3 regions of the Streptomyces sp. NPDC005955 genome follow, and region 1 is predicted to be linked to each of the others. Evidence: riboswitches for the same ligand, from Rfam matches in the RefSeq annotation. Region 1 holds a riboswitch; each other region holds the start of a gene.

What was found. A riboswitch is a leader RNA that binds a small molecule or an ion and turns the genes downstream of it on or off. The one in region 1 is predicted to bind thiamine pyrophosphate.
Region 2: another riboswitch for thiamine pyrophosphate. It lies ahead of thiO (glycine oxidase ThiO); the one in region 1 lies ahead of thiC (phosphomethylpyrimidine synthase ThiC).
Region 3: another riboswitch for thiamine pyrophosphate. It lies ahead of ACFYOU_RS31560 (thiamine ABC transporter substrate-binding protein); the one in region 1 lies ahead of thiC (phosphomethylpyrimidine synthase ThiC).

Annotation. Positions count from the first base shown of each region.
Region 1 is NZ_JBIAIF010000006.1:10,735-14,001, reverse strand. It holds gene thiC (phosphomethylpyrimidine synthase ThiC) at 1-1,835, opposite strand, end outside; TPP riboswitch at 1,828-1,994, opposite strand; gene ACFYOU_RS16430 (YibE/F family protein) at 2,066-3,267, shown strand, end outside.
Region 2 is NZ_JBIAIF010000003.1:431,492-434,758, forward strand. It holds gene ACFYOU_RS10385 (thiazole synthase) at 1-21, opposite strand, end outside; gene thiS (sulfur carrier protein ThiS) at 23-256, opposite strand; gene thiO (glycine oxidase ThiO) at 253-1,410, opposite strand; TPP riboswitch at 1,407-1,520, opposite strand; gene ACFYOU_RS10400 (hypothetical protein) at 1,569-1,964, shown strand; gene ACFYOU_RS10405 (FAD-dependent oxidoreductase) at 2,305-3,267, shown strand, end outside.
Region 3 is NZ_JBIAIF010000019.1:96,538-99,804, forward strand. It holds gene ACFYOU_RS31555 (ABC transporter permease subunit) at 1-79, opposite strand, end outside; gene ACFYOU_RS31560 (thiamine ABC transporter substrate-binding protein) at 244-1,332, opposite strand; TPP riboswitch at 1,418-1,538, opposite strand; gene rlmN (23S rRNA (adenine(2503)-C(2))-methyltransferase RlmN) at 1,629-2,735, opposite strand; gene ACFYOU_RS31570 (hypothetical protein) at 2,982-3,266, opposite strand.

The DNA.
Region 1 (3,267 bases):
TTGCCCGAGGCCGCGAACTCCTTGGACTTCTGGAGCATCCCCTCGGCGACCTCCTGAGCGGAGGCGTCCTCGGCGGCGTCGCCGCCGAACCGCTCGTTGATGCTCTGGCTGATCTTCATCGAGCAGAACTTCGGCCCGCACATGGAACAGAAGTGCGCCGTCTTCGCGGGTTCCGCGGGCAGGGTCTCGTCGTGGAAGGACCGTGCCGTGTCGGGGTCGAGGGCCAGGTTGAACTGGTCCTCCCAGCGGAACTCGAAGCGGGCGTCGGAGAGCGCGTCGTCCCACTCCTGGGCACCGGGATGCCCCTTGGCCAGGTCCGCGGCATGGGCGGCGATCTTGTACGTGATGACCCCGGTCTTCACGTCGTCACGGTTGGGCAGGCCCAGGTGCTCCTTGGGCGTGACGTAGCAGAGCATCGCGGTGCCCCACCAGGCGATCATGGCGGCGCCGATCCCGGAGGTGATGTGGTCGTAGGCGGGCGCGATGTCGGTGGTCAGGGGGCCCAGGGTGTAGAACGGGGCCTCCTCGCAGATCTCCTGCTGGAGGTCGATGTTCTCCTTGATCTTGTGCATCGGCACGTGTCCGGGGCCCTCGATCATGGTCTGGACGTCGAAGCCCTTGGCGATCCGGTTCAGTTCGCCGAGGGTGCGCAACTCCGCGAACTGCGCCTCGTCGTTGGCGTCCGCGATGGAACCGGGGCGCAGCCCGTCGCCCAGGGAGTACGTGACGTCGTAGGCGGCGAGGATCTCGCACAGTTCCTCGAAGTTCTCGTACAGGAAGGACTCCTTGTGGTGCGCCAGGCACCACGCGGCCATGATCGACCCGCCGCGCGACACGATGCCGGTCTTGCGGCGCGCCGTGAGCGGTACGTACGGCAGCCGGACGCCCGCGTGGACGGTCATGTAGTCCACGCCCTGCTCGGCCTGCTCGATGACCGTGTCCTTGTAGATCTCCCAGGTCAGTTCCTCCGCCCGGCCGTCCACCTTCTCCAACGCCTGGTAGAGCGGCACCGTTCCGATCGGCACGGGGGAGTTGCGCAGCACCCACTCCCGGGTGGTGTGGATGTTGCGGCCGGTGGACAGGTCCATGACGGTGTCGGCGCCCCAGCGGGTGGCCCAGGTCATCTTGTCCACCTCCTCCTCGATGGACGAGGTGACGGCGGAGTTGCCGATGTTGGCGTTGACCTTCACCAGGAACCGCTTGCCGATGATCATCGGCTCGATCTCCGGGTGGTTGACGTTCGCGGGCAGCACCGCCCGGCCGGCGGCGATCTCGGCCCGTACGACCTCGGGTTCGACGTTCTCGCGGAGCGCCACGAACTCCATCTCGGGCGTGACCTCGCCGCGGCGCGCGTAGGCGAGCTGGGTGACGTGCTTCCCGTCGCGGCCCCGTCGGGGCTGGCGGGGCCGTCCCGGGAACACCGCGTCGAGGTTGCGCAGCCCTCCGCGCGGCGAGGTGTGCTTGAGCCCGTCGTCCTCGGGGCGGACGGGGCGGCCCGCGTACTCCTCGGTGTCGCCGCGCGCGACGATCCAGTTCTCCCGCAGCGGCGGCAGCCCGCGGCGGACGTCGGTGTCGGCGTGCGGATCGGTGTACGGGCCGGAGGTGTCGTACAGGGTGACCGACCCGCCGTTGGTGAGGTGGACCTGACGGACCGGCACGCGCAGATCGGGGCGGGGGCCCTCGACGTACGCCTTGTGCCAGCCGGCGGTCGGCCCGGGGTCCGCGGTGTCCGTGGGCTCCGCAGTGTCCGTGGGCTCCGCAGTGTCCGCAGTGTCCGTGGGATCGGTGGGGTCGGTCGCGGTCACGGCAGGCGTGCGTGCGTCCTTGATGGTCATGAGACCTACTCCCTACGCCGGCATTACCCGGTAACAGGTTCAGCGGTCGACGCAGCGGTTCTCCGCCGGAGCACCCGTCCGCGTGAAGCGTCGAGCAGGTCCGGGTACGGAGGTCAGCGCCCTCTCAGCCCGGTGCTCCGAGCTCCCGCGTGTGCAAAGGTGCCCCCACGCTAGCGTCATGTCTGGCGTGCTGAACAGTGGGCCCCGCCCGTTCTTGCGATGATCGGGCGGTGACCACCTCGCCGCAGCCTCCCGTCCCGCCCGCCGGACAGCCCTGGCCGCCGTCCCCCGCGACGGCCCCGGAGTCGACCGCCCACGGCTACGGCCACGGTCCGGACGGCCACGGCGGCCAGGGGAGAGGCGGGGGAGGCCACGGGGGCCACGGGGGCCACGGGGGCCACGGGGGCCACGGGGGCCACGGGGGCCACGGGCATTCTCACTCGCACGGTCCGGCGGCGCCCGTCTCGGCCCGCTTGCGCCGGATCATCGCCGCGGTGCTGATCCCCTTCGCCACGGCCGTCGTCGTGGGGCTGGTCGTCCTGTGGCCGGGCGGCGCCCCCACCCACGAGCGCACGGGCGTCGGCTTCGACCGGCAGACCGAGCAGGCGACGGTCACCCGGGTCGACCGGGTCGACTGCAAGTCCGTCAACGCGGGCGCCGTCCCGCCGACCGGGGACACCTCGACCGCCGAGGGCAGTCAGGCGCAGCAGCGGGCGACCGGCGACTGCGGCAAGGCCACCGTCGAGGTCACCACGGGTCCGCACACGGGTCGGACGTTCACCGAGATCGTGCAGCCCGATGCCTCGCGGAAGCTGGAGCAGGGGCAGAAGGTGATCGTCGCCTACGCCCCCGACGCGCCGCGGGACCTCCAGTACTCGGTCGCGGACACCAACCGTCGGCTTCCGATGGTGCTGTTGGCCGGACTGTTCGCGCTCGCCGTGGTGCTCGTCGGCCGGCTGCGCGGGCTGATGGCCCTGGTGGCCCTCGCGGTGAGCTTCCTGATCCTGACGTTCTTCATCCTGCCCGCGATCCTCCAGGGCTCGAATCCGCTGGTCGTCGCGGTGGTCGGGGCGAGCGCGATCATGCTGATCGCCTTGTACATGTGCCACGGGCTGTCCGCCCGCACCTCGGTGGCCGTGCTCGGCACGCTGGTGTCCCTGCTGCTGATCGGGGTGTTGGGTTCCCTGTTCATCGGCTGGGCCTCGCTCACCGGGGACACCGACGACAACACCGGACTGATCCACGGGCTGTACCCGGGGATCGACATGAGCGGTCTGCTGCTGGCCGGGGTGATCATCGGTTCGCTCGGCGTGCTGGACGACGTGACCGTCACCCAGACCTCGGCGGTCTGGGAGTTGCACCAGGCCGATCCGACGATGAGTCGCCGCGCGCTGTACCGCGCGGGCATCCGCATCGGGCGGGACCACATCGC
Region 2 (3,267 bases), on a different contig from region 1:
GACGAAGGGGTCGTCGGCCACGTCAGCCTCCCTGGACCGCGGTGAGGACCTCGACGCGGTCGCCGTCCGCGAGCACGACCCGCGGCCAGCCCGTGCGCGGGACGACGGTCTCGTTGAGGGCCGCGGCCACTCCGCCGGGCGCGGTGGTGAGCGAGGCGACGAGGTCGCCGAGGGTCGTCCCGGGGGAGACCTCCCGGTGCTCGCCGTTGAGGGTGACGCTCAGGGTCGTGGACCCGGGGGCGGGTGACGCGCTCATGCGGGCTGCTCCTGGGGGAGGCGGGCGAACCGGAGGGGGGTGAAGGGGCGTGCGGCGTCCGGCAGTTCACCGTGCACCAGGGCGTGGGCCAGCACGTCCCCGGTGACGGGGGTGAGCAGCACGCCGTTGCGGTGGTGGCCGGTGGCCAGCAGCAGCCCGTCCAGTGCGGTGGGGCCGAGCAGGGGGGCGTTGTCGGGCGAGCCGGGCCGCAGCCCCGCACGGGTCTCGACGAGCGGCAGCTCGGTGATGCCGGGGACCAGCTCGTGGGCGTCCCGCAGCAGTTCGTACACGCCGCCCGCGGTGACGGTGGTGTCCCAGCCCAGTTCCTCGCTGGTGGCTCCGAGGACCAGCTCACCGTCCTCGCGCGGCACCAGGTACACCTGTCCGCCGCGCACCACCGCCCGCACGGTCCGACTCAGGAACGGGCCGAGGCCGGGCGGCACCCGCAGCCGCAGGATCTGTCCCTTGACCGGTCGTACCGGAGGCAGGACCTCCTCGGGGACGCCCGCGAGCCGTCCGCTGAGACTGCCCGCGGCGAGCACGACCTGCCCGGCCGCCAGCTCGGTGCCGTCGGCGAGCAGGACGCCCGAGGCCCGCTCCCGGCGGGTGACCAGACGTTCGACCCGCTGCCGGTGGAAGACCACACCGGCCGACGCACAGGCGGTGACCAGGGCCGCGGCCAGTCGCCGCGGGTCGATCTGGTGGTCGTCGTCCACCCGCAGCCCGCCGCGCACGCCCGGGGCCAGCATCGGTTCGAGCCGCCGGCACTCCCGACCGTTGAGCCACTGTGGCGTCAGCCCCGCCGCGGTCTGCACGGCGTGCAACTCCCGCAGCTGGGACCGGTCGTCGGCGTCGAGGGCGACGGCGAGGGTGCCGCAGCGCCGGTAGCCGAGGTCCGCCCCGGTGACCTCGGACAGTTCGGCGGCGAACGCCGGATAGGCCCGGGCCGAGGCGGTGTTGAGGGCGAGGAGCTGCTCCTCGCCGGGGTGCAGTTCGGTGACCGCGGCGAGCATCCCGGCCGCCACCTGCGCGGCGCCGCCGCCCGGCGCGGGGTCCGCCAGTGCGGTGCTCAGACCGCGCCCGGCGGCCCGCCAGGCCGTCACCAGACCGATGATCCCGCCGCCCACCACCAGGACGTCCGCTGAACGAGACATGGGTGCTCCGCTCCTCCCTTCGCCGGCATGACCCGGATCAGGTTCGTACGGTCGGAGGCCGGTCAGCCTCCCTCTCAGCCCGGTGCGTCCGGGCTCCCGCGAGTTACGTTGGCCACCCTAACCCGATGCCCCGCACCCCAGTAAGGGAGTCGTGTCCCGTGCCCGACCAGCCGCACCGCCCCGACGCACCGGCCGCGCCCTCGCTCGACGGACGGGTCCTGGTACCCGTGGCCGACCAGGCGCCCGGCCAGGTCGGCACCCGCACCCGCTTCGCCTACCACGAGCGCGACGGCGTGGTCTGGGCCGACTACGCGGGCGGCGAGGTGGTCCGCGGCCACCTCGTCGGCACCCGCACCGGGGACCGGCTGGACTTCCGGTACGTCCAACTGCGCACCGACGGGACGACCGCATCCGGACACTGCGCGTCCCGGGTGGTCGCCCTGCCGGACGGGCGGGTGCGGCTGTTGGAGACCTGGGAGTGGGAGTCGCGCGAGGGGCGGGGAACGAGCGTGGTGGAGGAGACACCGCCCGAGCCGGGACCGACCGCCGACTGAGCCGGCGTCCGGGTGTCTAGGGTGACGACCGGGGACAGCCGGATGCCGGCCGACGGCCCCACCACCCGACGAGGCGGACGAGGGCGACATGCCAGACGAGACAGAAGAGACAGACGAGACGGCCAGGACAGCCAGGACAGCCGGGGCAGCCGGGCCGGAAGAGACAGCCGCGGCAGTCGAAACGGACGAGACGACCGGGGCGACGGAGACGGCCGGGGTGTCCGGGGTGTCCGGGGTGTCCGGGGTGACGGAGACGGGCGCGGCGGGCCGGTCGACCGCGACGGCCGAACCGGGTGGCACGGCTGACCGGCCACCGGGCGTCGTCATCGCGGGCGCGGGCATGGCCGGGGTGCAGACCGCGGTGGCCCTGCGCGAACAGGGCTTCGCCGGACCGGTCGTCCTGATCGGCGCCGAACCCCACCAGCCCTACGACCGGCCGCCGTTGTCCAAGGCCGTGCTCCTGGGCAAGGCCGAGGACTCCGCCTTCGACGTGGACTTCGCGGCGCTCGGCATCGACCTGCGGCTCGGCCTGGAGGTCACCGGCGTCCGCCCCGACGACCACGCACTCGACACCGAGGCCGGACCCGTCCCGTACGACACGCTGGTCATCGCGACCGGCGCCGAACCGGTCCGGTTGCCGGGCGCGGACGGCGTCCCCGGGGTGCACCTGCTGCGCACCCTGGACGACGCGGAGCGGCTGCGCCCGGTGCTCGCCGACCAACACGACGTCGTGGTGGTGGGCGCCGGCTGGATCGGCGCCGAGTTCGCGACGGCCGCCCGTGAGGCGGGCTGCGCGGTGACCGTGGTGGAGGCCGCCGACCGGCCGCTCGCGGGCGCCCTGCCGGCCGAGGTCGCGGCCCCCATGACCGACTGGTACGCGGAGGCCGGGGCCACCCTGCGCACCCGGGCGCGCGTGGTCCGCGTGCAGCCCGGCGAAGTGGTCCTGGACGACGGCAGCGTGCTGCCCGCGGGCGCGGTGGTGGTGGGCATCGGCGCCCGCCCCGCCACCGACTGGCTCGCCGGCTCCGGGATCGCGCTCGGCGCGCACCGGGACGTGCTCGCCGACGACCACCTGCGGACCTCGGTGCCCGACGTCTACGCGGTCGGCGACTGCGCCTCCTTCCCCTCCGCCCGGTACGGCGAACGCCTGCTGGTGCACCACTGGGACAACGCGCTCCAGGGCCCGCGCACGGTCGCCGCCGGCATCGTCGGCGAGGTGCCCGCGGTGTACGACCCGGTGCCGTACTTCTGGTCCGAGCAGTTCGGGCGCTTCGTCCAGTACGCGGGCCACCACGAAGGCGCC
Region 3 (3,267 bases), on a different contig from region 1:
CCGGCCGCAGCCCGCGGGCCACGATCGCGGTCACCGGGTAGGCGAAGAACACCGCGAAGAACACCGCCGGCAGCGCCATCAGCGCGCAGCGCAGCAGAGCGCCCCTGCGGTCCGACCGGGCGGCGCCGCCCGTCCGGGCGCCCGGGGCGGCGGGTCCGGGGGCGTCGGTGCGCCCGGGGCCCGCGCCGGCCGCCGCCCCCGACCCGAGCGGGTCGCCGGGGCGGGGGCCGTCGGCCGCGCGGCCTACTTCACTACGAGCGAGGTCCACTGCTTGACCCACTGGTCACGGTGGTCGGCGATCCGCTGCGGGTCCATCGTCAGCGGCGAGGGCACCTCCACCGCGTACCGGGCGAAGTCCGCGGGGACCTTGACGTCCTTGTGCACGGGGTCCACGAACATGTTCAGCGGCATGTCCGCCTGGAAGGTGCGCTCGCTCAGGAAGTCCAGCAGGGCCTTGCCGCCCTCCGGGTTCTTCGCACCCGCGAGCAGGCCCGCGTACTCCGCCTGCTGGAAACAGGTGCCGGTGGAGACGCCGGTCGGCGCCTCGGCGGGCTTGGGGTCGGAGTAGATCGCCTCGACGGGCGGGGAGGAGGCGTACGAGACGACGAGCGGACGGTCGCCGCCGGCCTTCTTGCCGCCGGCGGAGCCGGAGAACTCCTCGTTGTACGCCTGGTCCCAGCCGTCCACGACCTTGACGCCGTTGTCCTTCAGCTTCTTCCAGTAGTCGGGCCACGCGGCGCCGCCCTGCTGGGCGACGGTGCCCATGAGGAAGCCGAGGCCGGGCGAGGAGGTGGCCGGGTTCTCCACCACGAGGAGGTCCTTGTACGCCGGCTTCACCAGGTCGTCGAAGGTCTCCGGCGGGGTCACGCCCTTGTCCGCGAAGTACTTCTTGTCGTAGTTGACGCATATCTCGCCGGTGTCGACGAGGGTGACCCGGTCCTGCTTGTCGAGCAGCGGCCGCTTCGGGAGCCGGACGCTGTCCGCGCCCGCCGCCTCGTAGGGCGTGAAGAGCTCGTTGTCGAGGCCGCGGGAGAGCAGCGTGTTGTCGATGCCGAAGAACACGTCGCCCTGCGGATTGCCCTTGGTCAGGATGGCCTTGTTGACGGCGACGCCCGCGTCCCCGTCCTCCAGGACCTTGAGCGTGTAGCCGGACTCCTTCTCGAACTCCTCCAGCACCTCTTCGGAGGCGGCGAAGGAGCTGTGGCTGACCAGGGTGACCGTCTTGGACCCGCTGCCGTGCCCGTCGTCGCCGCTCTCGGCACAGCCGGAGAGGGTGACGAGGCCCAGCCCGGCCGCGAGGGCGACGGCGGTGGCCTTCTTGGTGGTGCTCACGTGGTGGTTCCTCCTGGAGCGGACCAGGAAGAGACGCGGCCCCGCCCGCGGCCCCCGGGGCGGGAGCGCGGGCAGGGCGCAACAGCTTGAGTGGTGACCGAACTTCCTACCCGGAATGACCCGGGCGAGGTTCAGAGGGTCTGCGGCCCGCCGGTGTGACCCGGCTGCCGCACTCTCAGCGCTGTGGCGCTCCCCTGTCGGAAAATGCAGTTGTCTGTCGTGAACGTGCTGCGAATGGCTCGAACCGCTCGCTGCGCACAAGACGCTATGCGGGCGTTCGGGACAAGAGTACCGCTCTAGCGTTCGGATGCCGCCAGCTGTCCACAGGCCCCGTCGATCTCCTGCCCCCGGGTGTCCCGGACGGTCACGGCCACCCCGTGCGCCGCGATGGCCTCCACGAACGCCTTCTCGTCCTCGGGACGGGACGCGGTCCACTTGGAGCCGGGCGTCGGGTTGAGCGGGATGAGGTTGACGTGCACCCGCTTGTTCTTGAGCAGTCGACCCAGCAGGTCACCGCGCCACGCCTGGTCGTTGATGTCCCGGATCAGGGCGTACTCGATGGACAGTCGCCGACCGGACCGCTCGGTGTACTCCCAGCCCGCGTCGAGGACCTCCCGGACCTTCCAGCGCGTGTTGACCGGGACGAGGGTGTCGCGCAGCTCGTCGTCGGGCGCGTGCAGGGAGATCGCGAGCCGGCACTTGAAGCCCTCGTCGGTGAACCGGCGGATCGCGGGCACGAGCCCGACCGTCGACACCGTGATCCCGCGCTGGGACAGGCCGAGGCCGTCCGGCTCCGGGTCGGTGAGGCGACGGATCGCCCCCACGACGCGGTTGTAGTTGGCCAGCGGCTCGCCCATGCCCATGAACACGATGTTCGACAGGCGCGCCGGGCCGCCGGGGATCTCCCCGTCCCGCAGCGCGCGCATGCCGTCCACGATCTGGTGCACGATCTCGGCCGTCGACAGGTTGCGGTCCAGCCCCGCCTGGCCGGTGGCGCAGAAGGGGCAGTTCATTCCGCAGCCGGCCTGGGAGCTGATGCACATGGTGACCCGGTCCGGGTACCGCATCAGCACCGACTCCACGAGGGTGCCGTCGAACAGGCGCCACAGCGTCTTGCGGGTGGTGTCGTCGTCGCAGCTGATGTGCCGCACCACGGACATCAGGTCCGGGAGGAGGGCCTCCTGCAACCGGTCGCGCGCGCCGGCCGGGATGTCCGTCCACTGGGCGGGGTCGTGGACGTACCGCGCGAAGTAGTGCTGCGAGAGCTGCTTGGCGCGGAACGGCTTCTCGCCGATGGCGGCGACGGCTTCCTTGCGCTCGGCGGGCGAGAGGTCGGCGAGGTGCCGCGGGGGCTTCTTGGCTCCGCGCGGGGCGACGAAAGTGAGTTCTCCGGGCTTGGGCATGGTGCCTCCAGTGTCGCAGACGCGAGCCGGTGGCCCGGGTGCGTCGCCGGCGGCGGGGGCCGGCACCGACCGCCCCCGTCGACGGCGGGCGACCCGGTGCCCGGCGCGTTCGCGCTGGTGGTCGCGGCCGGGGGCACCGTGCGACGGCCCGTGCCGGCGGCGACGGGGACCGGGCACGGTGCCGCGCGTCACAGCGGCACCCGCACCGGACGGGCCGCCCGCACGGGGGTGCGGGCGGCCCCGGCGCTACTCCCGGGCCGATTCCGGCGACGGGGGCCCGCCTACGCGCTCCCGGGCCGTTTCCACTGACGGGGGCCCGCCGGCGCGCGGCACCTGCCGGCGGCCGGTGCTGCGCGCTCCGGGCACGGGGGCGCCGCGGTGCAGGAACATCAGGAAGGGGGCGACGTAGGCCGATGCCTCCACCGGCGTCGCGCCGCCGGCGAGGACGAGGACCACGCCGGCCGACAACGCACTGCCGAACATCGCGGCCCGTGCGAGCAGGGCTGCTCGCCCCTCCGGGTTTTCGGACATA